3 regions of the Roseburia sp. AM23-20 genome follow, and region 3 is predicted to be linked to each of the others. Evidence: a T-box and tRNA genes for the amino acid it is inferred to sense, from the RefSeq annotation. Region 3 holds a T-box; the other regions hold tRNA genes.
What was found. The T-box of region 3 lies ahead of thrS (threonine--tRNA ligase). A T-box ahead of a tRNA ligase gene usually reads a tRNA of that ligase, here a tRNA-Thr.

Region 1 (3,289 bases), on a different contig from region 3:
AGACTTGGAGAACTGACAAAACGTGCATGGGAGAAAGATGTACAGGTTATGGTCGAAGGACCGGGGCATATGCCGATGGATCAGATCGCAGCCAATATGAAGATCCAGCAGACGATCTGTATGGGTGCACCTTTTTATGTGTTAGGACCACTTGTTACGGATATTGCACCGGGATATGATCATATCACATCCGCGATCGGAGGGGCGATCGCAGCGCAGAACGGAGCAGCATTCTTATGTTATGTCACACCGGCAGAACACCTGGCACTGCCAAACGTGGAGGATGTAAAACAGGGGATCATTGCATCGAAGATCGCAGCACATGCAGCAGACATTGCAAAGGGTGTCCGTGGAGCAAGGGAGATCGATGATAAGATGGCAGATGCAAGACGTGTATTAGACTGGGATGCACAGTGGGAATGTGCAATAGATCCGGAAACAGCTAAAGCAATTTGGAACAGCAGAAAACCGGAACACGAGGATACCTGTTCCATGTGTGGAAAATTCTGTGCAGTACGCAGCATGAATAAAGCACTTGCGGGAGAATATATTGATATTCTGTAAAAAAGAGTAGAGGCATGATTCCGTCTTATGTTATAATAAATGTGTTTCGATCAGCCGGTGATCAGATGAAAAGAATATATTTGGTTGACAGTGAGAATGTAGGAGATATATGGGTACCGTTACTGGTAGCATCACAGCCTGATGAGGAAGTGATCGTATTTTATACGCAGAAAAGTCCGCATATGAATTACGAAAATGTGAGGTTATTAAAGGAGACGGAGAAAGAAGCAGAGTTTATAAAATGTTTTGAGGGAAGCAATGCACTTGATTTCCAGCTTGTTACACAGCTTGGGTATATGTTGTGTGAGAATCAGGAAAAATGTTATGTGATCGTTTCAAATGATACCGGATTTGATGCAGCAGTCCGCTATTGGAAACAGCGTAATATGCCGGTACAGCGTATCAGCGGAAAAGAATTAAGCCGCAGATTACAGCAGAAGACAAAAACAGCAGAGTTTTTGGAAAATTCCACAGAAGCTGCGACGGAGCAGACAGCAGAGTTTCTGAAACACGAGACAGAAGCTGCGACGGGGCAGACCGCAGAATTTCTGAAACACAAGACAGAAGCTGCGACAGGGCAGACGGCAGAGTTTCTGAAACACGAGACAGAAACTGCGACAGGGCAGACAGCTGAGTCTATGAAAAACGAAACGGTAACTGCGGAAGAACAGGTACAGACGGAAAAATATGCGGAATCAGAAGAAATGTCTGAACCAGAAGAGATTCAGATGGAAATACCGGATGAAATTATGAGACCGGATGAAACAACAGATGGGAATCAGCAGGATGAAGAAGTGTCAGATGCAGATCCAGAGAAGAATATAATGGTGAAAACACCAGAGATTTCAAAGGAACAGGATGAGGTTATCCGCAGCCTGCTTACCTGCATCAGCAAAGATCGTCTTGCAGATTTTCACAATGCACTGGTATTGTTCTTTGGGGAAGAGATTGGAAAAGAACTTTACCAGGAAGCAAAGAACAGTTCTGCATATGCGATCTGCCGTGAGAATCAGAATGCGATCAGTGAGGAAGAGAAGTTTGATGTTTATTGTCAGACAGTATTTGCCTACAGTGATCCAAAACTGGACTGTCCGGAAGATTTTTCCTCGTTTTTGTATAAGGCAAATGCGAAGAGAAAGAATCTCAATTCATTAAGAGCTGCATTGCAGGGACATTATGGCAAAGATAAGGGAATGAAATATTATTCTCTTTTTAAGTCACACATCAAGATTATGAATCGGATGTAAAAAAGGAGAGGCTGATTGAAACAAAACGGGAAGAACATAACGGATGTGGTGACAAAACACCATCTGGCCAGAAGACCCGAAGAACACAATCCCGGTGAGACATGGAATGTTGATCTGGGATTGTGTAAATTTTTTGAAAAATTACAAAAATTTCCTGCATTTTATGCTTGACAAGCGTACAATCCTATTGTATAATAATACAGGTGTTGAAAAACACAATGCTGCTGTGGCTCAGTCGGTAGAGCGTCGCATTGGTAGTGCGGAGGTCACGGGTCCGATTCCCGTCAGCAGCTTTTTTTGTGCCCAAAAAGATCATAAACAGCAGATTGTATACTTTGAAGGAAGATTTTTTATCACGGATAAAAGGAACAGAGCGGCAGACGGTCGCTCTGTTTTTTTAATAAAAATACAAAATTTAGTTCTTTTTGATCTGTTTATCTGTATTACCAGCAATAAAATGATCAATGAGAAGATTGATCGTATGCTGCTGTGTTTCAATGATTTTTCGGAAAGTTTCATTCTCTTTTGTCAGACGGTTGATTTCAGATTCACTATTCATTTTCATCTTCCTTTTTGCGCCACTCAAATCGATACAGGTATTGTATATATTTTCATGTTAAAAAAAATTATTTGAAATGTCAAGACAATAAAGACGTCTGTGGGAAAGATTATTGCTTTATTAACATAAAGCGTCAAAATAACTATTTGATTCGACAGAACATGCAAAAAATAAAGGCTGGGAAATAGTGTTGCAATACTGGAAACTTATGAATTTATGAATTTTTTACGAATAGATGTTATTTGCTGGAGGAATGTGCTAAAATATCATTCGGCTAATTATCTAAAGGGAAGATACACCCTTGAAATGAGGTTTGACATGAATGCTAGCAGAAAAAGAAAAAATACGAAACCAAAAGGTTTCTGGGAAAAATTAAAAGAGCAGAGAAATGAGAAAATAGCAGCCAGGAACAAAAAGTCGGATAAGAAGAATGATATTTTAAAAAAGGCAGGAAGCAGTATCATATCGTTGCTGCTTGTCATATTGCCGCCTGCGGCATGTTTTTATCTTATGGAGTGTTATTCACACAATCCGTTTATGGTCGTGCGTCCGTGGGCTCAGTTTTTTAATATTGTGCTGTTTTTACTGGTAACGATTGTACTGTTTTTGCTGACAGGAAAATTAAAAACAGCACACCGGATCGTTTATGGTGTGGCGATGATCTATGGTATTGCAAACAGTTATGTAGTGCGTTTCCGTACAAATCCGATTGTGCCGTGGGATATTTTTTCATGGAAAACGGCGGCGAGTGTGGCGGATAATTATAATTTTATGCCGGATACGCGTATGGTCGTGGTAACACTGGTGTTTCTTGTGGCAATCGCATTATTTCATTTTATAAAGGTAAAAGTAACACGTTTTGTATTCTGGAAACGGCTTATTCCGGCAGCACTTGTGGCTGTGGTGCTTTCACTGTTTG
Region 2 (3,289 bases), on a different contig from region 3:
CCGGAGTATTGCATCCGAAACCTTCGTCAACACATGGAATCTTTACACCTAAAATTTCCACGACCTTATCTTTGATCATGGTTCCGTTTATAATGTTGCTGTCACCGATAAAATCAGCCACAAATGCATTGACAGGTTCGTTGTAGATCATTTCGGGGGTGCCGATCTGCTGGATGTAACCCTGATTCATAACGACAATCGTATCAGATATGGTAAGTGCTTCTTCCTGATCGTGGGTAACAAATACGAATGTAATGCCAAGCTCATTTTTCAGACGGATCAGTTCGTACTGCATGTCCTGACGGAGCTTTAGGTCGAGAGCACCGAGCGGTTCATCTAAAAGAAGAACTTTTGGCTCATTTACAATGGCACGCGCGATCGCGATACGCTGCTGCTGACCGCCGCTTAATGAGTCGATAGAGCGGTTTTCAAATCCTTCAAGATTTACCAGCTTCAAGGCGTAACGGATCTTATCATTGATATATTCTTTGCTTTTTTTCTTAATACGCAGTCCGAATGCAATATTTTCTGCAATCGACATATGCGGGAAAAGTGCGTATTTCTGGAAAACAGTATTTAAATTGCGCTCATTTGGAGGTAATGATGTGATATCTTTGCCGTCAAAAATGACACTGCCGGCATCCGGTGTCTCAAAACCGCCGATGATACGAAGGGTGGTTGTTTTTCCACAGCCGGATGGACCGAGAAGTGTGATAAATTCATTTTCACGGATATATAAATTTAAATCATCTAATACGACATGGTCGCCGTAAGATTTTGAAATACCTGTCAGATTAATTAGTTTTTTGCTCATTTGTGTTCAAAACGTTTCTTAATTGGTAGCAGAAGAAACATGATCCCTTTCTAAGTGGTTACATGATAAAATTAAAAACTCGGCGGCGTAGATACCCAGATTAAGATGGCATCGCGGTTTCCATTATTTTCCAGACGATGTTTTTTACCGGCCTGGAAATAAAAAGATTCGCCAGCGCGGACGGTATAAGCCCTTCCACCATATAGTACACGCACAGTTCCTTTTAATACATAGCCAAATTCTTCCCCTGTATGTGGCAGGTGTGTGTCGGAGGAGCCGCCGGGTTTTAAGGTAAGGCGTACCGGTTCCATACTGTTTTTCTGTGCATTTGGAATGATCCATTCGATCATTTTATTTCCATCTTCACTGATTTTTTCAAAATAGTCATCTTTTTCAAATACGATCTGTTCCGGTTCTTCGTCCGTAAAGAATTCGGCAGGTGTTGTGCCGAGACACTGTATGATATCGAGCAGTGTACCAATAGACGGAGAGTTCTGGTTACGTTCCAACTGGGAAATAAATCCCTTGGTCAGTTCGGAGCGGTCGGCGAGTTCCTGCTGTGTCAGGCCATACTGGATACGCAGTTCTTTCATACGCTTTCCGATATCCATAATAATCCTCATTTCTGCGATGTTTTATAGTAACTGTAAAAATATATGTTTTGTTTACAATAAGTAAACAAGATTATTTTATGCATTTCATAGGAAAAGTCAATAGAAAATAAAATATTGCAAAAATTTAGAAAAAAATATAAAAAAGGTATTGCATTTTTTATAATATATGTATATACTAGTCGAGTGTGGCGCAAGTCAAAAGACAGTCCACATTAATTGCCAATATGGCTCAGTTGGTAGAGCAACGCATTCGTAATGCGTAGGTCGTCGGTTCGAGTCCGACTATTGGCTTATAACTTCCGGAAGTCCGGACAGATAAGAGCAAGTGGTTTCTGAAAAGTTCCGCTTGCTTTTTTTGTAATAGGAAAATTCTTTTTTATATATCAGAATGTGAAAGGAAACGGTATTATGGCAGAGAAAAATACGATTTTAATTGGAATTGCAGGAGGAACAGGAAGCGGGAAAACGACGCTGGCAGATAAAGTGGTTGACAGCTTTGGACGTGATGAAGTCAGTATTCTGCGTCATGATAATTATTATAAACGCCATGATGAGATGAGTTATGAAGACCGCTCAAAGTTAAATTATGATCATCCGGATGCATTTGATACAGAACTGTTATGTGAACATATCAAAGAGCTGAAAAAGGGCAATGCCGTGCAGATGCCGGTCTATGATTATACGGTTCACAACCGTTCCGACAGGACAATCCTTGTGGAGCCGGCACCGGTGATCGTACTTGAGGGTATTTTGATCTTTGCCGAGCCGGCCTTGTGTGAACTGATGGATATCCGTGTATTTGTAGATACGGATGCGGATGTGCGTATTCTAAGAAGGATCGTAAGAGATGTAAAAGACCGTGGACGCTCCTTAGACAGTGTCATAAATCAGTATTTAACGACTGTAAAACCGATGCATGAACAGTTTGTGGAACCGAGTAAACGCCGTGCAGATATCATAATCCCGGAGGGTGGCGAAAATGCGGTTGCATTGGAGATGCTGATCCAGAGAGTAAGAAAGCATTTAGAGGAAGCGTAAAGATACAGCATCAGCCATTGCCTTGTAACCGGCACTGCTTGGGTGAAGATGGTCGCCACTGTCATAGCCTGCTTTGAATGCAGCAGGATTGGTGCTGTCACGTACGGCAAGGTCAAAATCAATGCAGCCTTCAAAGCCGTCCGCCTGGCGGATCCATTCATTGACTTTGTTTTTCAGTTCTTCACGGAACGGGGCATAGGTACGCCAGCCTTCGATCGGAAGCAGTGTTCCGATATAGACAGACAATCCAAGAGAGTGTGCCTGGTCAGTGTACCATTTGAGACCGTCTATGAGTTCTTCTGCTGTTGGAAGATCGCTCATGGGACGGAACGGATTGATATCTGTTCCAACCGGGTGAATGATATCATTGATCCCCTGCTGGATAATGATAGTATCGGCACCGGCGGTCGGTATTTCATGCAAAAAGCGGTTGCTTCCTTTTAAACCGTAGGAATCATAGGTAATGCAGTCATACTGGCGCAGGATTCTGGTACCGCTTGCAGCGCGTCGGATGATGGAAGTGTGTTTTCTGCCCTCACGTCTTAAACGTAGCGTTAGTTCATCCGGCCATGCCTGTGCGGTAATGGAGTCACCATAGCAGATCACAGCATGGTTGTCGGATGATGTTAAAATATCGATATTGCTTAAAAAATAAAACCAGCTTGTCGTTTTGCTTGTATCAAGAGGAAGCTCTTCTGTTAATGTCTGATCACCCAGTGAGAAAAATCCTTTCGAGAGAGGACCTGTGATCAGAACAGCGGACTGCATCAGCGTAAAGTCTGCAAAATAAAGATTGACACAAAGTGTCTGTCCTGCCTGAACC
Region 3 (3,289 bases):
CACGGATACGGTAGCCGAGTTTCTCATTTCTCTCATCGATCTCAACACGGATTCCGTTGTCATCCAGATACTTATATAAGTCATGAGAATATGCGTTAAGTTCTTCATCCTCATTCTTGACCGGAAGGATCTTAGCCTGAACCGGAGCTAACCATAACGGCAGGTTGCCTTTTGTTTCCTCTAAAATGTATGCCATGAAACGATCGAGAGAACCTAAAATCGCTCTGTGTAAAACAACCGGTGTTTTCTTGGTTCCGTCGCTGTCAATATAAGACAGGTTGAATTTTGCCGGCAGACAGAAGTCTAACTGGCAGGTTGAAAGTGTATACTCATTACCGATCGCCGGTTTTACATTAACATCAAGTTTTGGTCCGTAGAAAGCAGCCTCGCCGATCTCTTCTGTATACTCGATACCGATATCGTCAAGTACTTTACGGAGTGCATTCTCTGCGTTGTTCCACATCTCATCGTCATCATGATATTTTACTTTATCTTCCGGATCTCTTAAGGAGAGTACACAGCGGTAATCTGTGATATTGAAATCTTTGTAAGTATCAAAGATCAGTTCTACTACTTTTGCAAACTCAGATTCGATCTGCTCCGGTGTTACAAACAGATGGGCATCATTCTGACAGAAATGTCTTCCTCTCTCGATACCTTTTAAGGTTCCACTTGCCTCAAAACGGAAGTCATGTGCGATCTCACCGATACGGATCGGCAGATCTTTATAGGAATGCATTCTATTCGCATAGATCATCATGTGATGCGGGCAGTTCATCGGACGGAGTACAAAAGATTCACCCTCCATTTCCATTGCCGGGAACATATTCTCTTTGTAGTGATCCCAGTGACCGGAAGTTTTATAAAGATTTACGGTACCAACACAAGGTGTCATAACGTGAAGATAACCAAGTTTGCGCTCTTTCGCTTTGATATAATTTTCAAGTTCCTGCCATACCGTGTATCCTTTTGGAAGAAACATCGGAAGTCCGCGTCCAACCAGATCGTCAGACATAAACAGGTGCATCTCTTTACCGATCTTTCTGTGATCACGGTCTTTTGCTTCCTCTAAGAGTTTTAAATGCTCCTCTAACTCTTCTGCAGTCGGGAAACATACACCGTAGATACGCTGCATTACATGGTTATTTGCATCACCTTTCCAGTAAACACCGGAATATTTGATCAGTTTAAAGTTTTTACATAATTTGGTATTGTCAACATGCGGTCCACGGCAGAGATCCGTGAAATCGCCCTGATCGTATACGGAAATATTTCCATCCTCTAAACCATCGATCAGGTCAAGTTTGTACTCATCATCTTTAAAAAGCTCTAACGCTTCTGCTTTTGAGATCTCACGTCTGTAAATCTTTTTACCTTCTTTGCAGACTTTTTTCATCTCTTTTTCGATCGCTGCGATCACATCATCATTGACAGCAGTATCGCCAAGATCGATATCATAATAAAATCCTTCTTTTACAACAGGTCCTACCCAGAACTTTGCGTTCGGATATAAGTGTTTTACTGCCTGTGCCATCACATGTGCACAGGAATGGTTGAGCGTATTCAGTCTCTCGTCTTCTTTAAAATCTACCATGATTAATCTCCTTTTCCTAAACTAAAAAGTCCCTTATACAGACAACTTATCTGTATAAGGGACGAATAAACATTTTTATCCGCGGTTCCACCCCGTTTATCTCCATGTGGAAAATCACTCATTTTGATGATAACGGAATCACCGGACCGGATTAGGGCCGCTCAGAGATGGTCTTCCTGAAGTTCCATTTTAAGATACTCACACCAAAATGTATCTCTCTCTTTAAAATTTCCGATCAGTACTCTTCTCTTCAATGCGTTTCTTTGATTTTATTTCATAGAATGCATTCTGTCAAGTTTATTCTTTCGTACATCACACCTCAATATATGGATATTCGTGGAAATAATCCATGATCAATTCCACCATCTCCACATTGATTTCTTTGACCAGCAGACATTCTGTGTAAACATCATATCCACCAGCACCGCTGTAACGGTAATTATTCAGGCATAATGTAAATTTATCTTCATCTAAAACCGGCTTTCCGTCTCTTGAAAGCCCCACGATCCTGCTTCCGACCGGGTTTTTTGGATTGATTTCAAAATCCACACCCATATAATAGTCATAATTATAATGTTCCACCTTTGGAACCAGGAAGCTGTCGGAAACACAGACATTTCCTTCGTTATCATATGCAAAGTATTCTGCACTGCGCTCCATTACTGTCTTTAGCTGTGCACCCGTGATCTCACAGACCACAAGTGTATTCGGATATGGATAAGTGGCTATGATATCGCGTGTGCTCACTTCACTGCGGAAACCTGCGATTTCATTTGCCAGACCGACGGACGATAACATTGCTCCCGAAAAATGAAGCTGGATACGGTTTAAAAAGTCGGCGATCGGTGAGCCATACAATGCCATTTTTACCTTTTCTTCCGGCATGATTGCACGGCTCAAATGACCAATTGGCTGATTAAGCCATGCCTGCACGGAATTTTCCGTAGAACGGTATTTATCTGCAAGCCCAGCCCCCTTTGTGGGATCTGACTGCCGCAATTCGGACCTGATGCTCTTTTTATCCTCTGTCACGGTGACCGCCAGATACTGATATTCTTTTGCATTATCACATGGCTGTACTGTATAAGTTCCAAACAGCTCTCTTCCAGGCACAGACATATGCTGATGTCCGGTCAGTAAGATATCAAAATCCAGTTCCTTACAGATCCTGTAACCCACATTTTCAGTCGTCTTAGAAAGCACCGCTCCGCTTTCTAAATCACACTCAAAACCTCCGTGATAGATGCAGATCGTAAGATCTGTCTGCTCTTTCATCTGGGCAAGTGCCCTCTTCGCTGCCTCAAAAGGATCTGTAATATGGATTCCTTTTATGTTTTCTTCTTTTTCCCAGATGTTTACATAATCCGTTACAATACCAGTGATACCGATGCGCAATCCGTTTTTCATCGTATGAAGTTTCCATGGAAACAGGGTGTTTCCTTCCTCATCCATGATATTCTGGCACACACATACACCGTTATTTCTATTGCGATATGCCGCCTGATAATCTAATCCGTAATTAAAGTCATGATTGCCAAGTGTATAATAATCGTATCCGCAGTCGTTCATAATATCTGCGATCACTTCCGGAGAGTTTGCAACCTGACGGCAGTAATAAGCAAAGGCGGAGCCTTGTAAAATATCTCCGCCATCTATGATGAGTGTCTCATCATCCTTGTTAAAATCTGCCGCACA

Region 1: it encodes a tRNA-Thr, which carries the amino acid that the T-box ahead of thrS (threonine--tRNA ligase) is inferred to sense. The anticodon was not compared.
Region 2: it encodes a tRNA-Thr, which carries the amino acid that the T-box ahead of thrS (threonine--tRNA ligase) is inferred to sense. The anticodon was not compared.

What each region holds. Positions count from the first base shown of each region.
Region 1 covers NZ_QRHS01000008.1:95,626-98,914, forward strand. Annotated here, with positions in the region: gene thiC (phosphomethylpyrimidine synthase ThiC) at 1-564, shown strand, start outside; gene DW650_RS08455 (PIN domain-containing protein) at 630-1,811, shown strand; tRNA gene DW650_RS08460 (tRNA-Thr) at 2,032-2,104, shown strand; gene DW650_RS08465 (adenylate kinase) at 2,227-2,370, opposite strand; gene DW650_RS08470 (LTA synthase family protein) at 2,587-3,289, shown strand, end outside.
Region 2 covers NZ_QRHS01000001.1:47,977-51,265, forward strand. Annotated here, with positions in the region: gene DW650_RS00230 (ABC transporter ATP-binding protein) at 1-814, opposite strand, end outside; gene DW650_RS00235 (cupin domain-containing protein) at 886-1,425, opposite strand; tRNA gene DW650_RS00240 (tRNA-Thr) at 1,647-1,719, shown strand; gene udk (uridine kinase) at 1,837-2,466, shown strand; gene DW650_RS00250 (GDSL-type esterase/lipase family protein) at 2,452-3,289, opposite strand, start outside.
Region 3 covers NZ_QRHS01000013.1:5,690-8,978, reverse strand. Annotated here, with positions in the region: gene thrS (threonine--tRNA ligase) at 1-1,594, opposite strand, end outside; T-box leader at 1,649-1,857, opposite strand; gene DW650_RS10945 (bifunctional metallophosphatase/5'-nucleotidase) at 1,907-3,289, opposite strand, start outside.